Regions from separate parts of the Bacillus sp. ISL-39 genome, predicted to be linked through region 1. Evidence: a T-box and tRNA genes for the amino acid it is inferred to sense, from the RefSeq annotation. Region 1 holds a T-box; the other holds one or more tRNA genes.
The links. A T-box is a leader RNA that pairs with one kind of tRNA and senses whether it is charged. The one in region 1 lies ahead of J7E37_RS00175 (valine--tRNA ligase), so its partner is inferred to be a tRNA-Val.
Positions count from the first base shown of each region.

Region 2: it has a tRNA-Val gene. The T-box ahead of J7E37_RS00175 (valine--tRNA ligase) is inferred to sense a tRNA for this amino acid. The anticodon was not compared.

Region 1 is NZ_JAGGQM010000001.1:35,500-50,559, forward strand. It holds gene spoVID (stage VI sporulation protein D) at 1-141, shown strand, start outside; gene ysxE (spore coat protein YsxE) at 714-1,751, shown strand; T-box leader at 2,144-2,386, shown strand; gene J7E37_RS00175 (valine--tRNA ligase) at 2,439-5,078, shown strand; gene J7E37_RS00180 (bifunctional folylpolyglutamate synthase/dihydrofolate synthase) at 5,146-6,459, shown strand; gene J7E37_RS00185 (sensor domain-containing diguanylate cyclase) at 6,545-8,260, shown strand; gene J7E37_RS00190 (hypothetical protein) at 8,295-9,212, opposite strand; gene J7E37_RS00195 (PilW family protein) at 9,225-9,656, opposite strand; gene J7E37_RS00200 (type IV pilus modification PilV family protein) at 9,661-10,077, opposite strand; gene J7E37_RS00205 (hypothetical protein) at 10,222-10,752, shown strand; gene J7E37_RS00210 (VanW family protein) at 10,783-12,099, shown strand; gene J7E37_RS00215 (GspE/PulE family protein) at 12,132-13,787, shown strand; gene J7E37_RS00220 (type IV pilus twitching motility protein PilT) at 13,801-14,841, shown strand; gene J7E37_RS00225 (type II secretion system F family protein) at 14,843-15,060, shown strand, end outside.
Region 2 is NZ_JAGGQM010000019.1:103,434-118,493, forward strand. It holds gene J7E37_RS14815 (YhcN/YlaJ family sporulation lipoprotein) at 75-563, shown strand; gene spoVAC (stage V sporulation protein AC) at 579-1,058, shown strand; gene spoVAD (stage V sporulation protein AD) at 1,059-2,072, shown strand; gene spoVAE (stage V sporulation protein AE) at 2,088-2,444, shown strand; gene J7E37_RS14835 (DUF421 domain-containing protein) at 2,468-3,184, shown strand; gene J7E37_RS14840 (YjcZ family sporulation protein) at 3,279-3,416, shown strand; gene spoVIF (sporulation-specific transcription regulator SpoVIF) at 3,553-3,807, shown strand; gene J7E37_RS14850 (ATP-dependent helicase) at 3,836-6,154, opposite strand; gene J7E37_RS14855 (hypothetical protein) at 6,377-6,709, shown strand; gene J7E37_RS14860 (GNAT family N-acetyltransferase) at 6,854-7,279, opposite strand; gene J7E37_RS14865 (YjcG family protein) at 7,286-7,795, opposite strand; gene J7E37_RS14870 (alpha/beta hydrolase) at 7,912-8,637, opposite strand; gene J7E37_RS14875 (TAXI family TRAP transporter solute-binding subunit) at 8,841-9,839, shown strand; gene J7E37_RS14880 (DUF1850 domain-containing protein) at 10,034-10,567, shown strand; gene J7E37_RS14885 (TRAP transporter permease) at 10,572-12,512, shown strand; gene J7E37_RS14890 (hypothetical protein) at 12,551-12,772, opposite strand; gene J7E37_RS14895 (NUDIX hydrolase) at 12,906-13,523, shown strand; tRNA gene J7E37_RS14900 (tRNA-Val) at 13,613-13,685, shown strand; gene J7E37_RS14905 (manganese catalase) at 13,744-14,598, opposite strand; gene J7E37_RS14910 (DUF2515 domain-containing protein) at 14,882-15,060, shown strand, end outside.

The sequences.
Region 1 (15,060 bases):
GGCGATTCCCTTCAATCGATTTCCGAACGATATGATGTGCCAGTCCAGCAGCTTCTGCGGGTGAATCATCTGAGCATCGACCATGAGGTACATGAAGGCCAGGTACTATATGTCCCGGGCGTAGCCGTTCACAATAGCTAATATTTTTCACTTTATAAGTATAAAAATTTTGCACTACGATTAATGTCCAGCTCTTGCGCCTAGCCCTTCGAGTCGCTTCGGCCCGTCCCATGAAGTCAAAGAACGACTTCAGGGGTCGGCCCTCTATGCACAGGACGTGCAGACCCGCCAGCCACACGATATGGCGTATTAGGCGGGCAGCGCTTGGCAGGGCTAACCAAGGGGCTTGCGCTTTTATTTGTCCAGCTCCAGCGCCTAGCCCTTCGAGCGTTTCGGTCCTGCCAATGAAGTCAAAGAACGACTTCAATGTCAGGCCCTCCAACGCTTGGCAGGGCTAACCAAGGGGCTTGCGCTTTTATTTGTAGCAACGCCTTGTCCAAAAGGAGGCTGGTTGTCAGGGCTGGCTTGGCTGCTGGCTGGGATTGCTATAGCTTTTAGTATGGGCAGGTGTCTAACACCTGCCCAGATTTATTTATTCAAGAATAAATAGGTCTAATGCTCAATTCGAGAATTGTCCAGCTTCTGCGCTAGTTGGGGCTGACCAAGGCGCTTAGGCTTTTCTAAATATATGTCCAGAAAGTAGGCGAGATTCGATGGATGATCGCAATTTTTTAAAAGAAGAGTCTGCAGTATTAAAGCAATATCCTATCGATCCTTATTTTGCAGAGGATTTTGGCAAAGTGAAAAAAGTTTATACGAAATCGGGGACTTTCGCTTTGAAAAAAATCCACCCGTATGAGGGGACAGATTTTATCAAACATATCCAGCACCTTTATCAAAAAGGCTATAACAGGATTGTCCCAGTCTATCCGGCAAATGACGGAAGATATGCAGTGTTGCATAATAAGTCCCTGTATTATTTAATGCCGTGGATGCCGAATGAGACTAGAGAGGAACAGTCTCAAAGACACCAACAGCTGTTCAGGGAATTGGCGAGGATGCATACATTGTCCGTCAAGGAACTTGAAATAAGTGCGGAAGTGAAGCAGGAGCATTATGAAAGGACATTGAAAGAATGGGAAAAGGAAGAAGAATTCATTAATGGTTTTCTTGAAAGCTGTGAGAACAGGGTATATATGTCCCCGTTTGAACTGACATTCTGCCTGTATTATATCCAGATTCGCCAGGCAATCCAGTTCGCCAAGCAAAAGCTGGAGACATGGAGTGAAAAAACGAAGGAGCAAAAGAAAACGAGGACAGTCACGCTTCACGGTAAGGTCTCTCCTGAACACTTCCTGTTTGATGAAAGAGGGTACGGGTATTTCATCAATTTCGAGAAGGCGAGGCAAGGGTCCCCAATCCAGGATATGCTCCCATTCCTGGCAAGGTCTCTGAAAACCCAGCCCAAGTATGGAGATGAAATTATCGACTGGATTTATGTATATCTGAAATACTTTCCTTTCCGAGAGGACGAAATGCAGCTATTTATGAGTTATCTTGCTTTTCCGTCAGGCATTATCCGGGTTGCGGAGATGTACCATCAGCGCAGGACAGAAGTGGATGAAAGGAAGTTTGTCCAAAAGCTGCAGCGACAATACTGGCTCTTGAGCAATACGGGTTACGTAGTGACCAAGATTGACGAAATGGAAAAACAAAAGGAGCAGGCAAAACAAGAAGGAGCCCAGAGCTAAAAGATGCTCTCAGGCTCCTTAAATTATTTCGAATTTTATCGCAAGGGCAATAAGGATGAATATCGTTAACAGGAAGACATCAAATGTCGTCGGAAAAAACAGGGTTCGGATTCCCTGGAAAACGCAAAAAGGAATAATGAGCTGAGCGCATACTGCCCGCGCCGTCCTTGCCCACTTTGGGAGTGTATAAGGATTATACCTTCGTCTCTTCATCGCCATCCCTCCAAACAATCAGGTATCCCTTTTTTTATTCTATGAGTGAGAGGCCGAAAAAGTGCTTATTGTTCGCACATCAAGGAGCAAAAAGTATAAAATAATAAAAAAAAGGAAATGATGATTGACGTCAATCCACTTTTTTGGGTAGTATATCTAATATACAAAACACATAATAAAGCAAAGCTTTGACAGGGAAGAGTACATGAGCAGCCAGCTTAAAGAGAGGGAGTCCATTAGCTGCGAGGACTTCTAAGCGGAACCATGGAAGGTCGCCCTTGAGCATCGCCTGGGAACGGAATGACTCCCAGTAACAGGCGACGGTGAAGAACCGTTATCCATATTTGAGCCAGCAACAAAACTGTTTTTACCGTTGCTGGGAAAAAAGGTGGTACCGCGAACAAACTCCATTCGTCCTTTTATGGCGAATGGAGTTTTTTATTTTTGAAATGCATTTGAATGGAGGAAAAACTGATGGAAGAGAATTTGTCTATGCCGACTAAATACGATCCGTCTTCAATTGAGCAAGGACGTTATGAATGGTGGATCAAGGGTAAGTTTTTCGAAGCAAAGGATGACGAAACGAAAAAGCCTTATACAATCGTGATCCCCCCGCCAAACGTAACTGGAAAGCTTCACCTTGGCCATGCATGGGATACAGCGCTTCAGGATATCCTGACGCGAATGAAGCGCATGCAGGGCTATGATGTACTTTGGCTCCCGGGGATGGACCATGCAGGCATCGCGACACAGGCGAAGGTCGACGAGAAACTTCGCAGCCAGGGCATCAACCGATACGAGCTTGGCCGTGAAAAGTTTTTGGAAGAATCGTGGAAGTGGAAAGAGGAATATGCTCAGCATATCCGGAAGCAGTGGTCAAAGCTTGGGCTGGGACTGGATTACAGCCGCGAGCGCTTCACATTGGATGAAGGTCTATCCAAGGCGGTAAAAGAAGTATTCGTTTCTTTATACCGCAAAGGCCTTATCTACCGCGGCGAATACATCATCAACTGGGACCCTGCAGCGAAAACGGCTTTATCTGACATTGAGGTTATCCATAAAGATGTCCAGGGTGCTTTCTACCATATGAGATATCCTCTGGCAGATGGCAGCGGCCATATCGAAATCGCGACGACAAGACCGGAAACCATGCTTGGCGATACTGCGGTTGCGGTTCATCCGGAAGATGACCGCTACAAGCATTTAATCGGCAAAACGGTTATTCTGCCAATCGTTGGCCGTGAAATCCCGATTGTCGGCGACGATTATGTTGATATGGAGTTTGGTTCAGGCGCAGTTAAAATCACTCCTGCACATGACCCTAACGACTTTGAAATTGGCAACCGCCATAACCTTGAAAGAGTCCTAGTCATGAACGAAGACGGCTCAATGAACGCAAAAGCCGGCAAATATCAGGGTATGGACCGCTTCGAGTGCCGCAAGCAAATCGTCAAGGATCTTCAGGATGAAGGCGTACTGTTCAAGATTGAAGAGCACATGCACTCGGTAGGACACTCTGAGCGAAGCGGAGCAGTAGTAGAGCCTTATCTTTCAACTCAATGGTTCGTTAAAATGCAGCCGCTTGCTGATGAAGCAATCGCACTTCAAGGCGAAGATGAGAAGGTTAACTTCGTTCCTGATCGCTTTGAAAACACTTATATGCGCTGGATGGAAAACATCCGCGACTGGTGTATTTCCCGTCAGCTTTGGTGGGGCCACCGAATTCCTGCCTGGTACCATAAAGAAACAGGCGAGGTATACGTTGACCATGAGCCTCCAGCAGACCCTGAGAACTGGGAACAGGACAATGATGTTCTAGACACTTGGTTCAGCTCGGCGTTATGGCCGTTCTCAACAATGGGCTGGCCGGATGAAGATGCAGCGGATTATAAACGACACTATCCAACTGATGCCCTCGTAACGGGTTATGACATCATCTTCTTCTGGGTATCACGGATGATTTTCCAGGGACTTGAGTTCACTGGACAGAGACCATTCAAAGATGTACTGATCCACGGACTCGTTCGTGCAGAAGATGGCCGCAAGATGAGTAAGTCACTTGGAAATGGTGTTGACCCGATGGATGTCATCGACGAGTACGGCGCCGACTCACTCCGCTACTTCCTGACAACAGGAAGCTCACCGGGCCAGGACCTGCGCTACAGCACTGAAAAGGTTGAAGCGACCTGGAATTTTGCCAATAAAATTTGGAATGCATCACGTTTTGCCTTGATGAACATGAATGGCCTGAAATATGAAGAAATCGATTTGAGCGGGGAGAAATCCGTTGCCGACAAGTGGATTTTGACTAGGCTGAATGAAACGATTGAAACAGTGACAAGGCTGTCAGACCGCTATGAGTTCGGCGAAGTCGGCAGGGCTCTATACAACTTCATCTGGGATGATTTCTGTGACTGGTATATCGAAATGGCAAAGCTTCCGCTCTACGGCGAAGATGAAGCAGCCAAGAAGACGACAAGATCGATTCTTGCATACGTTCTTGATAACACAATGCGTCTGCTTCACCCATTCATGCCATTCATTACAGAAGAAATCTGGCAGAACCTTCCGCATGAAGGGGAGTCCATCACGGTTGCAAGCTGGCCGAAGGTTGATCCTGCTCTGACTGATAAAGATGCAGCAGACGATATGAAGCTGCTGGTTGAAGTCATCCGCGCAGTGAGGAACATCCGCTCGGAGGTAAATACTCCGCTCAGCAAGAAGGTTGATATGTTCCTGAAGGCAAAGGATGAAAAGACATTAAGCATGCTTGAGAATAACCGCGGCTATATCGTCCGTTTCTGTAATCCAGAGAACCTGGAAATCGGGCTTCAAGTCAACGCTCCTGAAAAAGCGATGACAGCTGTCGCTACTGGACTTGAAATCATCATGCCGCTTGAAGGCCTGATCAACATCGATGAAGAAATTGCCCGCCTTCAAAAGGAAAAAGAGAAGCTCGATAAAGAAGTAGAACGTGTACAGAAGAAGCTTGCTAACGAAGGCTTCGTTAAAAAAGCTCCGGAGAAAGTCATCGAAGAAGAGCGCGCAAAAGAAAAAGACTATCTGGAAAAACGTGCAGCAGTCGAAGCGCGTATCAGTGAATTAAGAAACTAATTTTAGATAAAAAATTTGAAGGCGAACCAGTATTGGTTCGTCTTCATCTTGAATTGAGGTGTGTTTGATGTTTAATACATATGAACAGGCAATTGATTGGATCCATGCAAGGCTGCGGCTGGGTATGAAGCCAGGACTTTCAAGGATGGAATGGATGCTTGAAAGAATGGACCATCCAGAAAGAAGGATCAAAACCATCCATGTCGGCGGCACGAACGGGAAAGGTTCAACAGTCACGTTCCTGCGTTCCATCCTGCAGACAGCAGGATACAGGGTCGGTACGTTTACTTCGCCATATTTTGAACAATTCAATGAGCGGATTAGCATCAATGGCCAGCCAATCAGTGATCAAGAATTGCTTGAACTGACGAATGCAATCAAGCCGCTTGCTGACGAACTGGATCATACGGAGTTGGGCGGACCGACTGAATTCGAAGTGATTACTGCGATGTCACTCTATTACTTTGCAAAGATGTCACCTGTAGACGTTGTCATTTATGAGGTTGGGCTTGGCGGCCGCTTCGATTCGACCAATGTCATTCACCCGCTGCTATCCATCATCACTAGTATCGGTCTCGATCACACCGCGATCCTGGGGGATACATATGAACAAATAGCTTTTGAAAAAGCGGGAATCATCAAGAATGGTGTAAGTACCATTACGGGAGTTGAGCAGCCCGAAGCACTGGATGTAATCAGAAGAAAAGCCCTTGAAAGCAAGTCCCCTATGTACCATCTTGGAGATGAATTCACAACTGGTTCAAGAGAGTCCCTGGAGCGTGGAGAAAAATTTTCGTTTTCCAGCATGTTCGGCCAGCTCAAGAATCTGAAAACTTCAATGATCGGTTCTTATCAGGTAGACAATGCCGCCTGTGCTGTAATGGCCAGCCAGGTCCTTGCAAACTACTATTCGTTTATGATTGAGGAAGAGCATATCAGAGAAGGGCTGATTGAAGCCTATTGGCCTGGACGGCTTGAGATAGTCAGTGAAACTCCTTTAGTCCTGATTGATGGTGCTCATAATGAAGAAGGAATTAATGCGCTGGCAAGTGAAATAAATTCCCGATTTGCCGATAAAAGGATTAGTATTCTTTTTGCGGCACTTAAGGATAAGAAGTTAGACAAGATGATCGCGACTCTTGAAGAAGCTGCCGACCAGCTGACTTTCACAACATTCGACTTTCCAAGGGCAGCTTCTGCGGAAGAACTAATGGAAGTTGGAAGCAATAAGGTAAATAACAATCTCGCAGTCGATTATCAAGACTTTCTCTCTGTGAAAATAAATGAATTAAATGAAGATGAAATTCTAATTGTCACGGGCTCTCTTTACTTTCTATCAGAAGCAAAGCCTTTTATTGTGAACGTGTTGAAAAATAAATAAGAAAATTATGACATTCGACAAAAAATTTGCTAAACTATTAACGAAAGTGTGACTTTTTACCTAGAAAGGAGGTGGATAGATAAAGATGACTCCAATGATCAAAAAATCAATATGGTTCAGCTGGCTCCTGATCGTTCCGGTTGGGCTCTGGCTGACCTATCAAGTCTATCCGCCTCCTGATAATATTTCTGTATTGGATTTACTCACCTTTCTGGTGTTAATGTCTATTGTGGCTTCCATGCCGATGGTCGTCAATAATACGCCGATATTCCTGATCCAGTGGGTTTCGCTCGCTGTATTCCTGACATACGGTATTTTTGTGGAAATGGTTTTGATGCAAATTTCGGTGCTGATCCTTTTAATGAGGCTCCGGGTACAAAAATCTGATATATACAGGTTTCCTCTGAATTCATTGATGTTCTTTATCGTTTCATTAGTGAGCGGATTGATATTTTATGCACTGGGCGGAATACATGGCGCTCATTTGGCCGACGATGCATCTACTTATATCTTGGGAACGGTATATGGCATTAGCAATTATAGTGTGAATACTTTATTCCTGATATTCCTGCAAGCAGTCGTCCTAAAACTGAAGGGACCTTATTTCGGAAAAGATTTCATCTGGGAAACCGTTACGACATTGATTACATTTCCTATAGGCTTCATACTATATGAACTGTACCATAGTGAGATGGGGCTCTATTCCTTATTGTTTGTCGGGATTCCTTTCGCGAGTCTGTCTATCATTCTCAGTCTCTATTATTCGAGCGGAAAGGTGAACCATTTTTTACAGAGTGCCGCTGAGATTGGCCACCAGCTGGCTGAAAGACTGAAGTCCAATGAAGTTGTTGATCTCTTTGTTCAAAAAGTGATTGAGATGCTTCCCGTTGACTATGCCTACATTTTGGATGTGGTGGATGACAGGGAACTGAAACTGATTCACAAGGTGGAATTTGGGGAAGTAATGGATCCTATAGCCGAGCCGCTTGGAAAAGGTAAAGGAATTAGCGGCCTTGTATGGGCTGAGAGAAAGCCTGTACTTTATCATTCAAAAAAACAATGGAAGCATATAAATTCAGGCTATATTCCAGCAAGTGCCGAAAGTATTCTCGGTGTGCCGATTGTCAGGAACAACCAGGTTATCGGTGTTCTTGTCCTGGTCGCAAACAAAAAGAGGGCATTCGAAAAATCTCAGCTGATGATCATCGATATCCTATGTTCTCACTTTGCGATTGCTGTGGAGAATGCGAGGCACCATGAAAAGACAAAGGAATACAGTGAACGCTGCGCATTGACCGGACTGTATAATTATCGCTACTTTGAAAACATGCTGTCTTCAGAATTCGGAAAATTACAAAAAGGCGAAAGACACCTTCTCTCCCTGATCCTGCTCGATATCGACCACTTCAAATCCGTCAACGACACATATGGACACCAAAGCGGAAATGAAATATTAATCGAGCTTGCTGAGCGGCTGAGGGAAAGAATCGGCCATATTGGCACAGTTGCCAGGTACGGCGGGGAAGAGTTTGTGATCCTGCTGCCTGACATGATGAAAGGCGATGCCCTTAAACTGGCAGAACAAATCAGGCTGTTGATCGCCGAAAATCCCTTCACACTGCTGCAATCAATGGATGCAGAAGGAAAGCAGCTCTTAGTCCATATCACTGCGTCAATCGGTGTGGCAACCGCCCCGCAGGACGCCGATGACTCACTGGCATTGATTAGGCATTCCGACCGTGCATTGTATGTTGGTGCAAAAAGGTCCGGACGGAATCGGGTTGCGGAGTATGTGAAATAAACAAGGCTGACCCCGTGTGGGTCAGCCTTGTTGTCTAATATGTAACTTCCATACCATTGTCAGGGTCAATTGACCACTCATTATTTAGAACTGCCTGCGGGCAACTATCGATATCTCCTCCATCGAAGGGAGTGTATTCAACTAGTTTTTGGTTTTCTATTCTATAAGGGGTTCCTAGTACACAGACACTGGAATTTCCGTTTGTGTCTGGAGATAAAGGCTCGTTGAAGATTGCATCACCATGAACGATAATGGTATCTCCGCCTTTTAGTATAACGTGAGAATTAAAAAAGGTATCTCCTTTAATGAATAGCCCTGTATTACCTCTTAAGGTTACGGTTTTATTGAAAAAGGTATTACCGCTATATGTCTCCTCCTGTTTTCCACCTTTTAATTCAAAGTCTTCCAACTCAATATTAACGTAGGTGGTCTTTTCTGGGACCGATTCTCCGGCTCGTGATCCAGTACTCTTTTTTATAGTAAGTTTGCCTTTTAAAACCATTTCCTCTTTAACTGTTTTTCCCTTGCTATCGAAAGTGATTAAAATATAACTAGCTTGCCTGTTAATAACCGGATTCGAGATTTGATAGGAGTTGTCTTCATTAACATCCAGTGGCAAGTAGGCATTCTTATTAACTTCCCTCGCCAATGCCGCATTGAACTCCTGGTCATAATCCGGGACAGGATAATTTGGGTTCTCACTCAATAGATCAAGAGCATTTTGCACAGCTTGTCCCGCTTCGGCATTTGCATTTTCTACGATTCTTGTCAATAGCGCTTCATAATGGGCCACTCCCATTTCTGCAAGATCTGTGGCTCTATTGATTTCATCTGTCTTGTTGAACTGCTTTCGGGCAGAAAGCGCCATTCCACTCAAGGATAGGGCGAAGGTGAAGGTGATGGTGATAATCAGCAAAACCAGGACAAGCGCATAGCCTTTTTCGTTTTGCATCACATTCCCTCCCTAATATCTTTTAATCATTGTTTCTATTTCATAGGTTTGTCCGGTGTTGTCTTTGAGAATTAACTGGATCGATAAAGGACTGTTTGAATAGATTACTTTTTCACCTGTAAAAGGCTCAGGGTCTGGAGAACCTGCCATGATTTCTAGGGAATATCTGTCATCGCCCAAAATTTGCTCACTGGCATTTACCCGGATTTTCGCAGTTTGTTCCGCTGCATTGTAGTCGATCATATACTCATCGTACTTCAAATGATATTGCTTGATAGTGGAAATAATCAGGTTTGCTGACTGGTCCATATTATTTTTTTCCGAGATCTGATTATAGTTTTTATTGAATCCGAAGAACACTCCATAAATAAGAGCAGAAGCGATAAAAAGGATCGAAATCGCAGCAAGCAGTTCATATAATGTAAATCCGCGTTCGTCTTTCAAGATATCACCTTCTTATATAAGTAAAAGTCCTTGAAGTACTATCTGGGTTGTTTCGATCTTGAACAGACACTTCCACGCGAATTAACCCTTCTTCACCATTATTGAAACTGACGGAAATCTTATGTGTACTATTGAATGAACGATCCAATAGTCCCGCCAAGCTATCCTCACTGAGGGTGCATGGAAGACTTGGACATTCAGTGCTGGTGCTCAGTGTATCCTTGGTCAGCTTCACTTCTATTAAATTCACTATTTGCTGGACTGTCTGGGTTGTACTGATCTTGTCCTCATTTTTTTTTACGAACATTGCTGATTGTGTAAAGAAGCCAGCAAAAGATGTAAGAACAATCACAAGCAGTACAATTGACAACAAAACTTCCAGCAAGGTGATTCCGCTTTGGTCGTACAACTTTTTGCCCAAGTCATTGCTCCTCCGTCTATTAAATCTATTGGTTTTATTATACAATATAAGAGAGTGGAATTTGTCATAAAATAAGATGATAGACTGATATATTGCGGAATTTTGTAAAAAAGCAACAAATACAACATAGCGTGGAGTGAGACAATGGTAATCCTGATTCTTTTAATCCTGTCCTCAGTTTTGAGTGTTATTCTCATTCACTTCATTCCATTTGGCTTAGAAATCAGACAGAAAAAGTTAATTTCTGTCGCCGCGCCTGTTATTGGCTCTCTTGGAATCGCTTTTAGTTTCATTGCCACTCCATGGCAATCTATGCTGGTCATCATATTGTTGGCTGCCTCAGCTGGTTATGGAATGATTACAAGGGTAACTGAAACTGGAATTGAAGAAGGCAGACCAAGGGTGGCGGAAACGGGTGATCTATCAAAATTAGATGTTGATAATCATCTGCAAAAAACGGTTAACCAGGGCGAAAACATTGACTTGAATGAAATACCCGTCTCAAATACTCTCAACTCAAAACAGGAAGAAATACATATAGCTGAGGATATCTCATTTTTGGAAGTCAGAAACAATCAAACATTTGAATTGAGTGACTTAGAGGTAATTCCTGTCCTGAATTTCGAAGGTTCAAAAGACGAAGAAATAATTGCCTACGATAGCAAGACTTCTTAAATACAATCTTTTTACCAGAGGGGAATATATGTGAATTTGCGCCAAATAGTAAAAGTCTCTTTGATCATCATTGTTTTTTCACTATTTACCTACAGTTTCACTTATTTTGGTGCTTCAGCTATAAGCTCCCCAAAAAATGTGGAACCGTTATACTCTGAACATACTTTCATCGGGTCGATCGATGTATCGAACAAAACAAAAGATGAAGCGAAGGTTTTATTGGAAGCAAACTGGTCTGAATGGGCTCCTAATGCAAAAATGGCACTGCTGTATAAAGAGCATTCTTATCCGCTTATGGCAGAAGATTTAACCCTTTTAGCAGATCAGTCAATTAGCTCTGCTAGTGATGGGCAGCAGAATGACATTCTCATTCAGCTGGAACCTTTAAATGGAGTATTACCTGACCAAATCCATAAACAATTGAATCATAAAATGCTGGAAAACGATTTAACAAATGCTATTCAAAGTTTCAATGAGAACATTGTTATTGAGTTGGCGAGGTATCTCCCTCCCGAAGAACCAATCGAAGTTTCGGCGGTTTCTTACCAATTGAAGGATGAATATGAAGAAGTTTTAATTTTTATTGACTCCTTTCCATCTATTGAGCTGGGAGCCGAGTCACAGTTCTCGCTGGCCTCTTTCGTAAGGGACAGTGGAATGCCAGAGCTGACGGACCAAACATACAGCCAGATTGCGACTGCCATTTATCAGGCTGTCTTGCCAACGAACTTTCTCATATCGGAAAGGCATATAAGCAGGCAGCTTCCAGATAGTAGTGAACCGGGTTTTGAAGCAAAAGTCCAATTTGAGAGAAAAATGGATTTTATTATTTATAACCCCAACGCCTCGACTTATACAATTGAATTCGACTGGAAAAGTCCTAATCTGGAAGTGTCGGTTAAGGGAGCACCATTCTTATACAATTACAGTATTCACACTTTGGACAAGCAAGAATTTCAACCGAGGATGATCAAGCAATTTTCGCCTCTTTTAAGTGCCGGCCAAAAGTCTGTAAAAGTGGAGGGAAGTCCTGGTCTGTTCGTGAAGGTCGTTCGTGAAACCCATTCTGAAAAGGGTGAACTGATGAAAACAGAGGTACTGTCTGAAGATTTTTATCCTCCAGTCCACCGAATAGAAGTCCATCCATTAGGAATAGCTGCCAACGAAACTGGATCTGGAACTGCTGATGGGGAGGATTCAATCGTTTTACCTGGTGATGGTACTACTGACGTGCAGCCAGACCAATCCGCAGGAGAAACGCAACCTGTTGAAGATGAAAGGGACGATGAAGAAGCTGATACCGAAAACGATGGGCTATTCGGAAATCCGAATGAAGAACCAAAGTAAGCCAAAACACAGGAGTGATCAATGTGAGGCAAATGAGAAAACGGCTTGGCGACTTATTAGTCGAAACAGGGCTGGTTTCAGAAGCTCAGCTGCAAGCAACCCTTGCTGATAAAGCAGCAGGTCAAAAATTGGGAGATGCACTCCTGCAAAGAGGGCTGATAACAGAACAGCAGCTGATTGAAGTTCTCGAGTTCCAGCTGGGTATTCCACATATCAGTTTATACCGCTATCCATTTGATACAAAGCTTTTCACGTTGATCCCTAAAGAGATGGCAAAGCGTAATTTAGTGATTCCTCTGAAAAAAGAAGGGGAAAAGCTTTTCGTTGCGATGGCGGATCCAATGGATTTTTTTACGGTCGATGATCTCAGGCTGTCAACGGGCTTCCATATTGAAACCGCGATAGCAACCAAGGACGATATCATCCGTGCAATTAATAAATACTACGATAACAACGATGGACTTGATGATTTGATTGGCATCAGCAGCCCGGCAATGGAAACTGATCAGGAAGAGAATCTGACAGAAGCCGATTCTCCGGTCATCAGGCTGGTGAATCAACTGCTGTCAAATGCGTCTGCCAACAAGGCCAGTGATATCCATATAGACCCACAGGAAACGAAGGTTGTCATCCGCTATCGTATTGACGGAATTCTTAGAGTGGAACGTGTGCTGCCGAAGCATATGCAAAACGTGCTGATCGCAAGGATTAAGATTATGTCGAATCTCGATATCACCGAGAACAGGACTCCTCAGGATGGAAGAATCAAAGTCAATCTTGATTTTCATCCTATTGATCTTCGTGTTTCCACTTTGCCAACCGTTTTTGGCGAAAAGGTGGTCATGCGGATTCTTGATATGGGCAGCACATTGAATGACATTGAGAAGCTGGGGTTCAACACGCATAATCTCAACCGGTTTACGAAGATGATCTCGAAACCGAATGGAATTGTCCTGATTACTGGTCCTACTGGTTCCGGGAAATCTTCTACCCTGTATGCCGCTTTGAACAAGCTGAATAGTGAAGAGGTCAACATCATTACGATAGAGGATCCGGTAGAATACCAGATTGAGGGCATTAATCAAATTCAGGTCAACCCGAATGTTGGCATGACCTTCGGGGCCGGTCTGAGGTCCATCCTCCGCCAGGATCCGAACATCATCATGGTAGGTGAAATACGGGATAAAGAGACAGTGGAAGTGGCAGTAAGGGCCTCTTTGACCGGACATCTGGTACTGAGCACAATGCATACGAATGATGCGCTTAGTTCGGTTACGAGGATGCTGGATATGGGAGTAGAGCCTTTCCTTGTCGCATCTTCTTTAAGTGGAGTTGTCGCCCAGCGGCTTGTTCGGAGGGTGTGCCGCGATTGTGCAGAAGCTCAGGAGCCGACAAAGCGTGAAATAGACATTTTTTCTAAAAGAGGGATGTCGATTGAGACTGTGTGGAAGGGAAGGGGATGTTCTTCCTGTAATATGACCGGTTATCGAGGCCGGCTGGCAATCCATGAGGTGCTGTCAGTGGATGACGAACTTCGCAGAGCGATCATGAATGAAGAGCCTGTTACAGCTCTAAGGGAAATAGCAGTAAGGAATAAAACAATCTTCCTGATCGACGATGGACTGCTGAAAATTAAACAGGGACTCACCACGACAGAAGAAGTTTTAAGGGTAGCCATAACAGAATAAGCGGGGAGTTAGCATGAAGGAAAAAATTGAGCATTTGCTGAGGTCTGGTTTCGAACTTAAGGCATCAGATATTCACATAACTGTCGGCATTCCTCCAGTAATGAGAATTAACGGGGATTTAAGAAGATATGGAACGGATACGATTACTCCAGATGAAGTTGAAGAAATGGCCAAAGCCATCATCCCGGAAAATTCCTGGAATGTATTCAAATCAAAAGGTGAACTAGACTTTTCATACGGGATACCTGGCATCTCCAGGTTCAGGGTGAATGCTTATCATCAAAGGGGCTGCGTTTCGCTGGCAGTAAGGATTGTTCCTACAATAATTCCGACATTGGAGGAGCTGGAACTGCCAGATATCCTTAAAAGAATTGCCGAAAAACCACAGGGGCTGGTGCTCGTGACAGGACCAACCGGAAGCGGTAAATCTACGACGCTGGCATCACTGATCCAGTATATGAACATGACTATGCGGAAGCATATCGTCACATTAGAGGATCCGATTGAATATTTGCACAAGCATGGCAACAGCATTATCGACCAGCGTGAAATTGGTCTGGATACCAATAATTTCGCCAACGGACTGCGCGCAGCACTCCGCCAGGATCCAGATGTCATCCTGGTAGGGGAAATGCGGGACCTGGATACAATACAGACTGCGATTACCGCTGCTGAAACCGGGCATCTTGTACTTGGCACTCTCCATACTTCAAGTGCCCCAGCCACGATCAATAGAATAATAGATGTTTTTCCGCCGGGACAGCAGGCGCAGATACGGATTCAGCTCGCTTCGGTCCTTGTTTCAGTCATTTCCCAGCGGTTATTTCCTACTGTCGATAAAAAGGGACGCAGGAGCGCAACGGAGATCCTGATCAATAATGCGGCCGTAGCGAATTTAATCAGGAACGAGAAAATCCATCAAATCATCAGTATCATGCAGACCTCCAGAATTCATGGAATGCATACCCTTGAGATGGATATCAAGGAGCTTGTCCAGAGAGGGATTGTCTCCAAGGAAATTGCTGAACCATACTTACTGGAGAAGATGATTTAATATGGCTCGCTTTAAATATTCCGGACGCGACCGGACAAAAAAACGCTCTGGCACGGTTACGGCTGGTTCCAAACGTGAAGCATTGGAGAAGCTTCGCGAGGACGGAATCAGGACTACCGAGATTATCGAAGTGCCTGAAACTTGGCTTACAAAAGATATCACGATCGGAAATCCTGTTAAGCTGCAGCATCTGGTCATCTATTTACGCCAGTTTGCTAC
Region 2 (15,060 bases), on a different contig from region 1:
ACTAAAAAATTCATAAATTGGGTTTCAGACGTGGAAAATAATTTTATCAGATGAACCATAGGAAGGGATTAATGATGAATATGAAACAAGCTGTAAATCTTTTGGCGATAGTTATAATGCTTGGAGCTGGCACTGCTGGCTGTACTTCTTTTGGGAAAACTTCACCACAGAGCAGAGCATCCATGATTCAGTCCGTCAATCCTGATCCAGGTGCGACAAATGATCTGGATGAGAAGGATATCAAGCTTGCCAAGAAGGTTAAGAAAGATATCGCTGCACTTGATGAAATTTATGATGTCGCCGTAATTGCAGGAAAAAAAGAAATATTAGTCGCATACAAGGTTAAGCATTTAAAGCGGTTCGGCATGAAGCGGATCGAAAAAGAAATCAATAAGAAGCTGGAAAAGAATTATCCTGATGAAGATTTTATTGTTTCCAGTGACTATAAGATTTTTATTGAAGCGGTGGAGCTTCGGGAGAAAATGAAAGATCCGTCCTTTCCGGATAAGAAAGCCGAAGAGCAATTGCAGCGGATTATTTCGCTGAAAAAGGAATTAACATAAGAAAGGATGGGTGAAATGGGGGATAAAAAAAAGCAAAAGATGACACCTGAGCAGCAGCAGTATCAGGAGCTGGAACAAAAGCATGAACTAAAACGCCCAGTAGTTAAAAATTGTATCAAGGCATTTTTGGTTGGCGGATTGATTTGTACAATAGGTCAGGTAATCACCTATTTTTATATCTACTTTTTTAATTTTACAGAACAAACAGCTGGTAATCCGACTGTTGCTACGATGATTTTTCTTTCCATGCTGTTGACAGGGTTTGGTGTATATGACCATATCGGACAATTTGCAGGAGCGGGCAGTGCTGTACCGGTTACTGGCTTTGGGAATTCCGTCATCTCAGCGGCGATAGAACACCGAACTGAAGGTTTTGTCCTCGGTGTCGGCGGAAACATGTTCAAACTGGCAGGGTCAGTCATTTTATTTGGTGTCTTTGCCGCTTTTGTCGTTGCTCTGGTAAAAACTTTGTTGACGATGATGGGGGTGCTGTAAATGTTGATTGGAAAGCAATCATGGCAATTTGCTAACATGCCTGTCATTGAATCATGGGGCTCATCAGGCGGTCCTTTCGAGGCTGAGGGAAAATTGGCAGCTGATTTTGATGTCCTGCATGATGATTTGTGGATGGGAGAAGACTCATACGAAAAAGCACATAGAGTTTTACTGGAGGAGGCAATTAAGTCTGCGTTGCAGAAAGGGAATTTCAACAAAGAGGATATGCAATTTATGCTTGCAGGGGATTTAATCAACCAGATCACACCGACCAGTTTTGCGGCAAGGACGATGGAAATTCCATATTTCGGCCTCTTCGGTGCCTGCTCAACCTCAATGGAGGGCCTTGCGCTAGCATCATTTATTGTGAACTACCAGGGAGCAAAGAAGACTGTAACCGGCGCATCAAGCCACAATTCGGCGGCAGAAAAACAATTCCGCTACCCGACAGAATATGGCGGACAAAAGCCACCGACAGCACAGTGGACTGTTACCGGAGCCGGAGCGGCTGTTTTAACGGACAATCCGGAAAAGCAGGGGAAAATCGTAACCACCTCTGCGACTATTGGGAAAGTAGTGGACATGGGGATTACTGATCCCTTTAACATGGGCGGGGCAATGGCTCCTGCAGCCGCTGATACGATCATCGCCCACTTTAAAGATTTTAATCGAGAACCCTCCTATTATGACTTGGTTGTCACAGGTGATCTTGGAAGGATTGGACAGGCTACTACATACGAGCTTTTGCAGCAGTCTGGACTAGAGATTACCAAGGAACAATTTAAGGATTGCGGTTTGATGATTTATAACGATGACCAGCAGGTCCAATCTGGAGGCAGCGGAGCAGGATGCTCGGCTTCCGTCCTGTATGGCCATTTACTAAACCAGATGAATAATGGTGTCTATAAGAGAATCCTTGTTGTTGCGACAGGAGCTCTGTTATCACCGCTATCTTTCCAGCAAAATGAAACCATTCCATGTATAGCCCACGCAGTATCTATAGAAATGAATTAAAAAGGAGGAATCAAATTGCTGCCAATGTTTTTCTGGGCTTTTGTTATCGGAGGCTTGATCTGTGTATTTGGCCAATTGATGTTTGACATTGTGAAATTGACACCAGGGCACACGATGAGTCTGCTTGTGGTTATTGGGGCTGTCCTTGACGGTTTTGGGCTTTATGAACCTTTAATTGATTTTGCCGGAGCAGGTGCTACGATTCCAATTACAAGCTTTGGAAATTCACTTGTGCACGGAGCGTTGCAGGAGGCAGAGCAGCACGGTTTGGTCGGCGTCCTGACAGGGATGTTCGAAATCACGAGTTCGGGTATATCGGCTGCTGTGATCTTTGGCTTTATCGGCGCCCTTATCTTTAAGCCAAAAGGCTGATTCTGTGTCACAGGAATGATCTAATGCCGGATATTCTTAGAACCATCATAAGGTCCATCTTGCTGATTGTAGGCTTATTTATCATCACTAAGCTTCTTGGAAAAAAGCAATTGTCGAGTCTGTCATTTTTTGAATATATCGTTGGTATCACTGTGGGAGATATTGCTGGCACATTAGCGATGGACCCTGATTTGAGCTTGAGGGACGGAATTGCCAGCCTGGTTGTCTGGTCGTTCGTCCCTTTGGCGATTTCAACAATATCCTTAAGAAGCAGACTATTCCGCAAAATAGTTGAGGGGAAGTCAACAACCTTCATTGAGAAGGGCAATATTCTCGAAAAGAATATGCGAAAAGAGAAATACAGTATAGATGAACTCCTGGAACAACTCCGCAAGAAAAGTGTATTTAAAGTGGCTGATGTTGAGTTTGCTTCGCTTGATTCGAATGGAGAATTGAGTGTTTTGTTGAAGAAAGCCAAACAGCCTTTAAAGTATGAGGATTACAAAATACAAATGGAAGAAGAGACTCCCTCGGTTGCCGTTTTGATGGACGGTAATTTTATCGAGGAAAATTTAAGGCGGGTTGGTCTGGATAGAAATGCTTTAATTGCAAAAATCCATGAAAAAGGGAACAAGCCACAGGAAGTTTTTTACGCTGAAGTGGATTCTAATGGAAACCTTAAAATTGACCTATATGATGAATATTTAACAGGTCATTTCCCGGATTTTGATCATATTTAACCCACGATTTTTAAATGGGTGGGGGCTCGCCCATACGTATTCGTTAAGCCTTACATATATTGCTATTGAGTAATAAAAAGTGAGGTGAAGAAGAATGGGCTACGGTTTTGGTGGCTTTTGCGGCGGCGGCGGCTACGGCTACGGCGGTGGCGGCTATTACGGCTCCACTTTCGTATTGATCGTCGTATTGTTCATTTTGTTGATTATTGTAGGAGCAAGCTTCTACAACTAAATGTAAGTAGGAAAGCTGTTCCATTCGGGACAGCTTTTTCTTGTTAGGGGGGATTGCTGATTTTTATCAGCTCACTTTCACCTTTTTTTGCTTCCTTCATACTATAGAGTAGTTAAAGAAGGAGGCGTGATTTTATATGGATAATAATTTCTTCAAGAATATAGAAAAAAAGACTGGCGTAAATATGAATGATGTATTTGAGTTAGCGAATTCATTACAAAATGCGAATTTTAAAGATGAGCAAACAGTAAGAGGCGTTATCCGCCGTGTTTCAAAAATGGCTAACAAGCCAGTAAGTAAAGAAATGGAAGACAAGATTGTGGAATCCATTGTCAAGGATGGAAAACAGCTTGATTTTGGCCAGATCTCCAAAATGATCAATAAAAAGTAATTCTTGAATGTCAAATCAGGACCTGAGTTTAAATCCCCAGGTCCTGATTTGGCATTTTTCTTTTAATATTCGCTAAAAAGCGGGAAGGGTTAGCTTTTCTTCCGCGTCTCTTTTGTGGAACGGAAATGAACAAGTTCTTCTCTGCTCTTGTTACTGCTACATAGAGCAGCCGGCGTTCTTCTTCCAGAGGGAGCTGGTCCCCATTACGATATGCATCCAAAGCATAATCATGTGGAATGCTGCCGTCTACTGTTCCGATAATATAGACGTTTCCGTATTCAAGCCCCTTAGCGCGATGAATGGTGCTGAGGGTGATAGCATCAGTGTGATTCCTGCTGCTTCGCTTGATTTCTGTGTTCATGGCCGTCATATGGTCAGCATGCTCGAGGAATTCTCCGACGGTATTAAAATTGCGCGCAGCTACTTTTAAATCCCGGATGTCATCAGAGCCCTTTTCAAGCTGATTGCCTTCATTTCCGCGCTTTTTGATAAAGTCCTGATAGCCAAGGTCCTTCTCGACTATATCGATTGCCGCAATTGGTGATAGAGGTGACAGCGAGCGTACTATCGGAATGAGCCTCTTCAGCTTTTGTTCCTGGAAAGCGAAGCCAGTTTTTACATAGGCAAGTGCTTCAAGCATTGAACAATCGTTAAGGATACTATTCGCCTGTAAATCACGGAAAATCGACTGCTTTAAAAAGAGAGATGGCAAAATGTTTTTGATTGAATCAGGATCGTCAGGATTCATACTTAGACGCAAAAATGACAGCATTCCTTTAACCATGAAACGCTCGTAAAAGGATTCTATGTCCTGATCAAGACGGAAGGGCAGGCTGGAATTCGCGAGCCTCTCGAAGATTGCGCGGCTGGCTGCATTCGTCCTGAACAGGATGGCAAAATCACCTGGGCGTTCACCCTGTTCAATTCGCTCTTTTATATCCGTCAGTATCATCGTTGCCTCTTCTTCTTCATCATAAGGGTGGAAGATTACCGGCGGGCACTCACCGGAAAATTGCGCCCGCATTTCTTTTTCGTGACGTATGAGATTCGCGGAAATCAAAGTGTTGGCTGTCTCTACAATCTCATGCGGCGAGCGGTAATTTTGGTTTAATATGATTAGTTTAGTATGTTTGAAGTCTGTCTTAAACTTGGACAGGTAGGCAGGATCGCTGCCTCGGAATGAATAGATTGACTGATCATCATCGCCAACAGCGCATACATTCCCATTCTTGTCAGATAGCATTTTCATGAGTTCATATTGAACTTTATTGATATCCTGAAACTCGTCGATTAAAAAATAGTGAAAACGATTTTGATAGTTCTCCAGGATTGCTGGCTTTTCCTTAAAAAGCTTATAACAGCCGAGAAGCATGTCATCAAAATCGTATAATTTTTGCTTGTCTTTAGCAGCTTCATAGTCTTTATACAGCAAAGCGACCTTTTCTTCCCATGGAGATTCCGGCTTCACTTCATTTGGCATGATCATCGTATTTTTCCATAAACCGATTTGCTGGAGAGCCAGGTCATAAGCAAACTCTTTCTCGTCAAGCTGGAGCTTTCGGCCAGCTTCCTTTAATATTTGTTCCCGCTGCCATTCTTTTTTCATCAGCTTGTCAGATGACCAATTTTCACGGTCGTGAAAACAAAGGATTCGGTAAAAGATGCTATGGAAGGTGCCAGCGATCAGCCGGTTGACCTTAGCAGGGGACATTCCCGGGTAATTGGCAATCCGTTTCTTCATCTCAGCTGCAGCCTTCGCAGTAAAGGTAACAAGCATGATAGAACCTGGATCAATGTTATTCTCTTCAATCATGAAGGCCGTTCTCGCGGTCAGTACTCTCGTCTTGCCACTCCCGGCACCTGCCAAAATCAATAATGGTCCCTCTGTAGAAACAACAGCCTTTTCCTGGTTGCCATCAAAATGGATTTCTGCTTCTCTAAGCTGTTTTAAATAGTTTAGCTTTACCCCTGGCTTAGCCGGTGGGTGCGGAGTAAATGGTGAAGGAATCTTTACTTCGCGAGAAGAAACGAACTTTTCCTCTATTTCTGCTTCAGCCGTAATGGAACGGGACTTTGGGATACGGAAGCCATTTCGTTCGATATATTCTGCTTTCTCGGACGGCTGGACTGAAAGGGAGGATTCACTTTGTCTATTGCAATCTTCCTTTGTGGAAAGATGATGGTAGAAATGTGGCTTGTCCTTGATGCCGAGGTAAAAACGGACAGGTCCTCCGCATACAGAACAGGTAAGCATTCCTTTTTTTCCATCATCATATAGCTTTTGATAGTCCTCGCGGTGATATTGATCAAGGCTTATTATCTGATGATTATACTTGGCTGTTTTCATGTTTTCCCTCATCTCCGACCAAAAATAGCACAATCTTTATCATAGCAGAATATAATTTCTAACAAAAGGTGTTTTCTGCTCGGTAAATGACTTTAGGAATTCTTTATCATGACGGATGATAGGAAAATTTTTCTCATCAGTGGTTTATTACGGTCATAAAGAGGTAAAAGGAAAAGAAGAATATAGTGAGAATATAAATAATATAACTTGGGGGATATCAAAATGGGATACATTCTTCCAGTGACAAATTATCAATATATACAATATGCCGAACGTGAAATAGGGACTGATTATGATCCATTTATGATTCAAAAAGTGAGCAGGGTCCGTAAAGAAGATCCTGTGGAAAAGGGTCAGGAACAACAAGAGCAAGCCATTGCGCCAATGCAAAAGCGGAAGGACCAGCAGCCTGTTGCACGAATGCAGCTGGCGGCCTCGGATACTAGTTTCTCTAATACGGATCGTGTTTATAAGAAAAAGGTAAATCCCTTAGTTGTCAGCAAAGCATATGCTGAATTAACGGGAAAAGGAAGGCACTACAGCGAGTCGATTTAAACTCAGCTGTTGTGCTTTTTTTGTTGTTACGGAGATGAATTTGTTGTGGATAATTAAATTTAATCAGCCAATGGGCTTTTTGCTCTTAGTTGGAAATAGGGAAAACGAAAACTCCACTCATATTAGAATGGAGTTTCACTTAATTTAAATAGATTTCTTCATCGTTTTGTGCGGAATTCCGGCATCCATGAATTCTTCTGATACCGTTTCATATCCTAGTCTGGAGTAAAATGGGATAGCATGTGTCTGTGCGTTCAATTTCAAGGTCGATATGCCCTGTGACTTGGCATACTCCTCAATTTTATTCATGACGGCGACACCAGCGCCGGTTTTGCGATTCTCTTTTAAAACGCAAATCCGTTCGACCTTGCCGATACCGTCCAATACCCGGAATCTCCCTGCGCCAGCTGCTTTTCCTTTATCATCATATAACACAAAATGGACAGAGTCGGATTCGAATTGATCGATTTCTTCTTCTTCCGGAACATTTTGCTCATGGATGAAGACTGCCTTGCGTACCTCGAATGCGTCTGCTAATTCTTGTTCGTTGTTAACAATTTTCACTTCCACGTTTGTTTATTCCTTTCCAAGACGAAATGTTTCATATACTGTCCACGAGCCATTATCAAGCTGGTAAAGCAAATGAATCCTGTCTGCAGTATCTTCAAAGCTTACATCCGTCATTTTTAATGAGCCATATACATCAGAATGTTCGTCATCTGACATTTTTTGTCCGATGGTGATATGTGGTACAAAGTTATACTCCTGATCGCCGTCAAAGGCAGACTTAAGTTCTATATGAAGTTTTTCTAATTCTTCCGGTGATTCAACCTTCAAGTAAATTACGTTATTTACGGGTTTAAAGGAACTGATTTTAGAGATTTTGATGTTGACTGGATTGAAGTTCCTGGCAATGGTATAGATTTTACTGGCAATTTCCTTGATCTCTTCCTCCGTTGCTTCAAAGGAGGATTTTAAAGTTAGATGAGGCGGGATTAACGCATAGTGAGGATCATAGCGCCTTCTCATTGAATTTGCATAATCCTGGATTTTCTTCGATGGAAAAATGACAATTCCGAATTTCATCTCCGGTACCCCCGTTTCATAAAGTGTAGTGCAGAACGATTAACTGATAAACATATAATATGATTTACCATTCATTATAACAAATTTTCAAAATATATAATATAAAGAAGCATATATTATGAAAACATATGCCTGATTGCCCTCTTAAGGTCAGGCTGCCAATGGGTCCATGTATGGTCCCCGCTGAATTCATCGTAGAAATAGCCAAAGCCTCTATCCTTGAATTTCTTTGAAAGCTCCCTGTTCGGTGTCAGGAAGTCTTTGTTTTTGGAAGAGCTCGTTTTTACTTCTGTTTCTTGGTCACCAACAGTATGGTAAATCTGCAGCAATTCTGGTTTGTCAAAGCCCTTGACAGCCGAAGCTACTTCCTCATTTACATACGGTGATTGCAGCAGTACCTTTCCAAATGTGTGTGGATACTGGAGTGCTGCAAGCAGTGAAACTGTGGCTGCGAGTGAATCGCCAATCAGTGCGCGGCCCATCCCCATTTGATAGGTAGGGTATTGTTCATCGAGGTATGGTACAAGCTCATGAGCCAGAAAACGGATATAGGCTTGATGCTGTTCACCTTTTGGATGATACTTGCGCCTTCTGTCTTCGACTGATTCATATGGTATTCCCACGATGATGACGTTTTCAATTTCCTTTTTGCCAAGGAGCTCGTCTGCAATTCTGCCGATTCGGCCCAGCTGGAAATAATCCCGGCCATCCTGAGCGATCAATAATGAATATTTATATAAGGGAGAATAGTTGGCAGGCAAGTATACCAGCATGGGCACTTCTTCTCCAAGTTCCTTGCTTTGAAGCACGATTTCTTCTATTTTACCCATTGGAAAGTCCATTCATTTACCTCCAAATCTTTCAATTGCAATATTATATTTTAACCGTCAACACGATTTTAGCATATGTATTTTCAAAAATCTTTTATGGCAATCTATTTGTATCGGATAAGAAAGATAGTATGTAAGTAACATGTTTGACAATTGTGTGAAGTCTTATGTTAAGATTAGGTTGAACAATTCTATTTCTATAAGGGGGAATTCTGATGAAAAAAAGAAAGTTTCTTTTGTTCACTGCATTGATGCTGGTTCTTTCAATGGTACTGGCTGCATGTGGCGGCGGCGGCTCTGAAGAAGAGGGCAGCGGAGAAGGTAAATCAGAAGAAAAACCAAAATACATGAGCATCCTTACTGGTGGTACGGGTGGTACATACTTCCCGTTGGGCGGATCATTTGCCAAAATCGTCTCTGACGCAACTGGGGTTAGCACAAATGCTGAAACAACAGGAGCTTCTGCAGAAAACATGCAGAGCATTAAGGATGGTAAAGGTGAAATCGCCTTCACGCAGACTGACATTGCTTCCTACGCAACAGAAGGAAAGCTGATGTTTGATGGAAACAAAATTGACAATATTAAAGCAATCGGAACATTGTATCCTGAAACAATTCAAATCGTAACTACAGCAAAATCAGGAATCAAATCAGTAGAAGATCTAAAAGGCAAAAAGGTCTCAATCGGTGCGCCAGGTTCTGGTACTGCAGCGAATGCTGAACAAATCCTGGAAGTCCACGGTCTATCACTGGATGATATCCAAAAGCAGGACTTGAGCTTTGATGAATCAGTTAATGGTATTAAAGATGGCAATATTGATGCGGCTTTCGTCACAGCTGGAACACCTACAGCGGCTGTTGAAGAGCTTTCCGCAACTGAAGATGTTGTGATTGTACCAATTGAAGCTGACAAAGCTGATGAGCTGATTGAAAAGTATCCGTACTATGCAAAAGAAGCAGTCCCTTCTGGAACATACAAACTGGATTCAGAAGTGCCTACAGTGGCAGTTCTTGCGATGCTTGTTGTAAAAGCAGACCTGTCAGAGGACCTTGTCTATGACATTACAAAGTCAATCTTTGAAAATCTTGACCAGGTAACACACGCAAAAGCTAAGCAAATCAAGCCGGAAAATGCACTGAACGGTGTGGGAATTGAAGTCCATGCAGGTGCACAGAAGTACTATGATGAAGAAGGTATCAAGGCCGCTGAGTAATTGTTTTAACATGACCGGATCGTGCCCATAGAGGGTATTATCCGGTCAATTCACCTTAACAAGAAGGCTTTTCGCAAAGAAAGGCCATATGGATTAAAACCAAGGCAGGATAGACCGAACTTCCAAACGGTCTATTTTTTACTGTATTGAAGAAAGCACTCCATCGGAGACAATGGACAGGCGAGGCTAATGATATGAAAATAAACTGGTTTAAATCAAAAATCTTCGTTCTGTTAACCCTCATCATTTTTTTAGCAATTATCTCAATCAATATCCCTTACAAGCAAGCTCTGGTTTTTCTTACACCTGAAAATAATGATATACTCTGCTATGTACCGATAAATACAGGGGAAGCCTTTAAAATAAAGTATAAGCACTCGATCCATCTGTCAGATGTGATTGAAAGCTACAACGTTACCGAAAGCCAAAGAATCAGACAGTTCGAACTGGAGTACGAAGATTTTGCGATCGGTATGCCATCTGAAGTTGCGGATGGAGAGAACTTTGAGATGAAGGATGGCAAGTACTATATTACAAATATGACCAGGGAATTTTCGCATTTTGATATGCGGCTGGGCCAGGTCCGGGCTAACCACACCCTGATTTATGAAGACATAACGTACCCCTTGTCAAAGGCGATTGAACCAGGAACAAGGGTACGGATAAAGATTGAGAAAATTAGTTTATTGAAGCAATTGGAAGGAGTGAATATCCTTGACGACAAATGAAGAAATGGTATCTCAAGAAAAACAGCAAGAGCTTCTGGAGAAATATGATCCGGAAGCCGCAACTAGAAAATTAGCAGGCAAGATGGGATGGGTTGTTTTCTTCGGGCTTCTGGCTTTCTCAGTGTTCCAGCTATACACCTCCATATTTGGTGTCCTGACTGCCCAGCTGCAGCGTTCGATCCACCTGGGATTCGCTCTGGCACTGATTTTCTTGTTATTTCCGGCAAGGAAGAAGAATCTGAAGGTGAAAAAGGTGGCATGGTATGATCTGCTATTGGCGGTGATTGCTGTTGCTGTCGGAGCCTATTGGCCAGTGATGATTGAGGAACTCGTAAACCGTGTCGGCCGTTTGACACCAACAGATTTCTACATTGGTATTGCCGCTATCCTGCTGGTCCTTGAAGCGACACGAAGGACGGTTGGCTTGCCGATCATGATTATTGCAGCCTTATTCATGGCTTATGCCCTTTTTGGACCTTATATGCCAGGGTTTTTGGCGCACAGAGGTCTTGATTTGGAATCTCTCGTCCAGACAATGTTCTTTACGACCGAGGGTATTTTAGGAACTCCATTAGGTGTTTCATCAACATTTATTTTCCTGTTCCTATTGTTCGGGGCATTCCTGGTAAAAACGGGTGTAGGTCAATATTTCAATGATCTCGCTGTTGCTGTTGCGGGCAAGAGTACTGGAGGCCCAGCTAAGGTTGCGATTTTCTCCAGCGCCCTGCAGGGAACAATCAGCGGAAGCTCAGTGGCTAATGTTGTTACATCCGGTTCTTTTACGATTCCGATGATGAAAAAGCTCGGCTACCGTAAAGAATTTGCCGGTGCTGTTGAAGCAGCGGCATCAACCGGGGGTCAGCTGATGCCTCCAATCATGGGAGCAGCAGCCTTCCTGATGGTTGAATTCATCGGTGGCGGAATCACCTATTGGGATATCGCCAAGGCTGCGACGATCCCGGCGTTATTATATTTTACTGGTATCTGGATCATGACCCACTTCGAAGCGAAGAGAATTGGGCTGCGCGGTTTATCTGATGAAGAAATGCCCGACAGAAAAGAAGTTCTTAAAAAGATTTATCTGCTTTTGCCTATCCTGATTGTTATTATCCTGATGGTGAGCGGCATGAGTATCATGCGTGCTGCTTTGTGGTCGATCCTATCTACGATTGTCGTAAGTTCTTTTAGCAAAGAGACGAGAATCGGATTTAGAGATGCGATCGATGCACTTGTCGATGGGGCGAGGACAGCTCTGGGAGTAGCGGCAGCTACAGCAGCGGCTGGTATCATTGTTGGGGTAGTTACGAAAACCGGCCTAGGGTTGAAGCTTGCAAATGGCTTGCTTGATCTTTCAGGCGGTTATTTGATACCAACTTTGATGTTGACGATGCTTGCAGCAATCGTCTTGGGTATGGGTTCGCCAACCACGGCTAACTATGTTATCACATCAACAATTGCAGCACCTGCGATCATCCTGTTGGGTGTACCAGATTTGTCTGCTCACTTATTTGTTTTCTATTTCGGTATTATTGCCGATATCACTCCTCCTGTTGCGCTTGCAGCATTCGCGGCGGCAGGTGTTTCCGGCGGAGAACCGCTGCGGACCGGTGTGAATTCGGCCAAGCTGGCAATCGCCGCTTTTATCATCCCTTATATGTTCGTGTTGTCTCCTGAACTCCTGATGATCGACACAAGCTGGACAGAATTAATTTGGGTGGTATTCACTGCCATTTCAGGTATGCTGGCGATTGGTGCTGGCATAATCGGATACTGGCTGAGGAAATTATTCTGGTGGGAAAGAGTGCTGGGAATCGTCGGAGGTATTATGCTGATCTACCCAGAAGGTATGACAGATATAATCGGTCTTGGCCTATTCATTCTCCTTGTTGCACTCCAAGTGATCATCAAGGATAAAGACTCAGTGAAACCAAAGACTGCAAACTAATCAATATAAAAGGAGTCCTTACTGAAGGGCTTCTTTTTTTAGCTTGATTTAAGCAACTTGCGTCTTACAGGCATAACTGAAAGTATGTGTTCCTTTTTGAACAGGCGGTCTGCCTTTCTGAGAAAACAATATGCTTTAAAATAACGATCGTGCAACTCTTTTACAATAACTCTCCGCTGGGTAATCTGGTTATTTGCTGCAAGATAGATCATCTCGACAGGAAGGTTTTCATTAAATGATTGTTCAAGAAGGCCATTCATGCGTTTTCCACTCCTTATAATTTCTAATTACATTATACCCGAACATTCGTTCTTTATTCAATCTTTTTTAGAACGCTTGTTCGTAATATTTTTCGGAGAATATATGGTATGATTTAGGAGGGAGGTGTTATGAGTGGAAAATGAAATGCTTAAGGTGTTTGATGAACAGGGAAATTGGATGGGAACGGGTACGAGAACAGAAGTACATAAAGCAGGATATTGGCATGAAACCTTTCATTGCTGGTTAACAGAGAGAATAGGCAATGAAGATTTTCTTTTCTTTCAAGTCCGCAGTTCGGCTAAAAAGGATTATCCTGATTTGTTGGATATCACTGCAGCAGGACACATACTTGCTGATGAAAGTCCTCTGGATGGCTTAAGAGAAGTGAAAGAGGAACTTGGGATTGAATTGGCCTTGGAGGATTTGCATTCTTTAGGGGTAATCAAAGATTCATTGAACATTCCAGGATTTATTGATAATGAATTATGCCATGTTTTTTTGTATGACCAGCATAAGTCTTTTGATCAATACAGGCTGCAAAGAGAAGAAGTTGCGGGCATCATGATGGCAAGCCTGACTGTATTTGAAAATTTATGGTTTGGGACGGTTGAGGAAATAAAAGTTGAAGGTTTCCTGGTGAGCGGGGATCATGAAAAGAAATCGCATAGCATGCTTGTGAAGAAACACGACTTTGTTCCACATGAGGATGTATATATTGAAAGTGTACTTAGGGCAATTAAGAATTTATAAATCATGATTTTTATGCAAACATTATTGACAATCCTATCAATCCAGTATATATTAGTAAATGTCCTCACTAAATAGGACAAACTTAATAAGATTCCTTAGCTCAGCTGGGAGAGCGCTACCTTGACAGGGTAGAGGTCGCTGGTTCGAACCCAGTAGGAATCATACTAAAAAGCTTCAATCCTTTTCTAAAGGATTGAAGCTTTTTTTGTTCTTTCATCTCTCACATCAAGTTTGGTGGTATTTGCTCATTCCTCATCACAGCTGGTGGTGTATCAAAAATATAAGGAGGTGCTGGTTTGAGCTTTGGCTTTGGCCCAAATGGAGCAGGATTTTGGACGTACTGGAATGTGCCAAGGCCGTCCATGCTGGTTCCGCTTGCCCATCTGCCAGCCGCACTTTCGTCTCCCTCTGAAAGATTAAACAGCACGTAGGAAACTTCCTGTTTTTCCAGGTGTTTCGGGAAGGTGCTTGGCACCACTACGTTTTCCTTTGCTTCCAATTCCTTTATAGCAGCGATCCACTGGTTTTGGTGCATTGTGTCTCTTGCCAGCAGCCAGGATAGCATATCCCTTACGCCGCGGTCTGTCGTTTCATAGTAAAGTCTGGCGACCTGGAGCCTGCCCTGGGACTCAGCATTCAGGTTAGCCCTGAAGTCTGCGAGAAGATTGCCGCTCGCGATGATGTAATCTGCCGTCCAACGGTTTCCAACGCTGTCAGCCGGCATTGCTCCCAAACCTGATACGATGATATGCTGTGGATTCATGCCCCCTAAAATCGCTTTCATCACCGGATCCTTTGCTGCTTCCTCTTGTGCGCCAACAGGAGCTCCATCTAACAGCCTGGCGACCATGGTAGAAAGCATTTCAATATGGGCCAGCTCTTCTGTACCGGTATCCATCAAGAGATCCCGATATTTTCCGTCACCGCGCGTATTCCATCCCTGGAATAAATATTGCATTGCAACAGAGATTTCCCCGAATTGTCCGCCAATAACTTCCTGCAGCTTTTTGGCGTAGACAGGGTCTGGCCTTTCCGGTTTCGCTTGATACTGTAATTCCTTAACGTGATAAAACATCGTATTCCTCCCCAAAACGAAATTCACACTCCACTGCTATGATATGGGCGATTTCAGTTTAAGGAACTTGGACCTGCAAAACTGAGGGGAATTCCAGGTTTGTATTTCTTTTGTGTTTAGCTCATTTATTTAATAAGAAAGAAATAGAATGGAAAAGGATCTTATTTGTGGTGATGGTTTAATCGAAATCCAGAATGAGGGGGGAGGAACAATATCCTTTTTTAAGAGAAAAGTAAAGTCGCCTATTGAAGTGATTCATGAAAAATTACAAAGAAGGCAAAAAATGAACTTGACTAAGAACCCCTTAGAAGAAGAGAGAAAAATCATCCAAGAGATAAAGTTGAAGACCAAGGAACTAAATAAAAACAATATTACTAGAACGAAAGCCTACCTGGACTTTTATAAGAAGCACCCGGAAATCAATTGGGCATTACTGGCCCATATGGTCTCAAGGAATGCCGG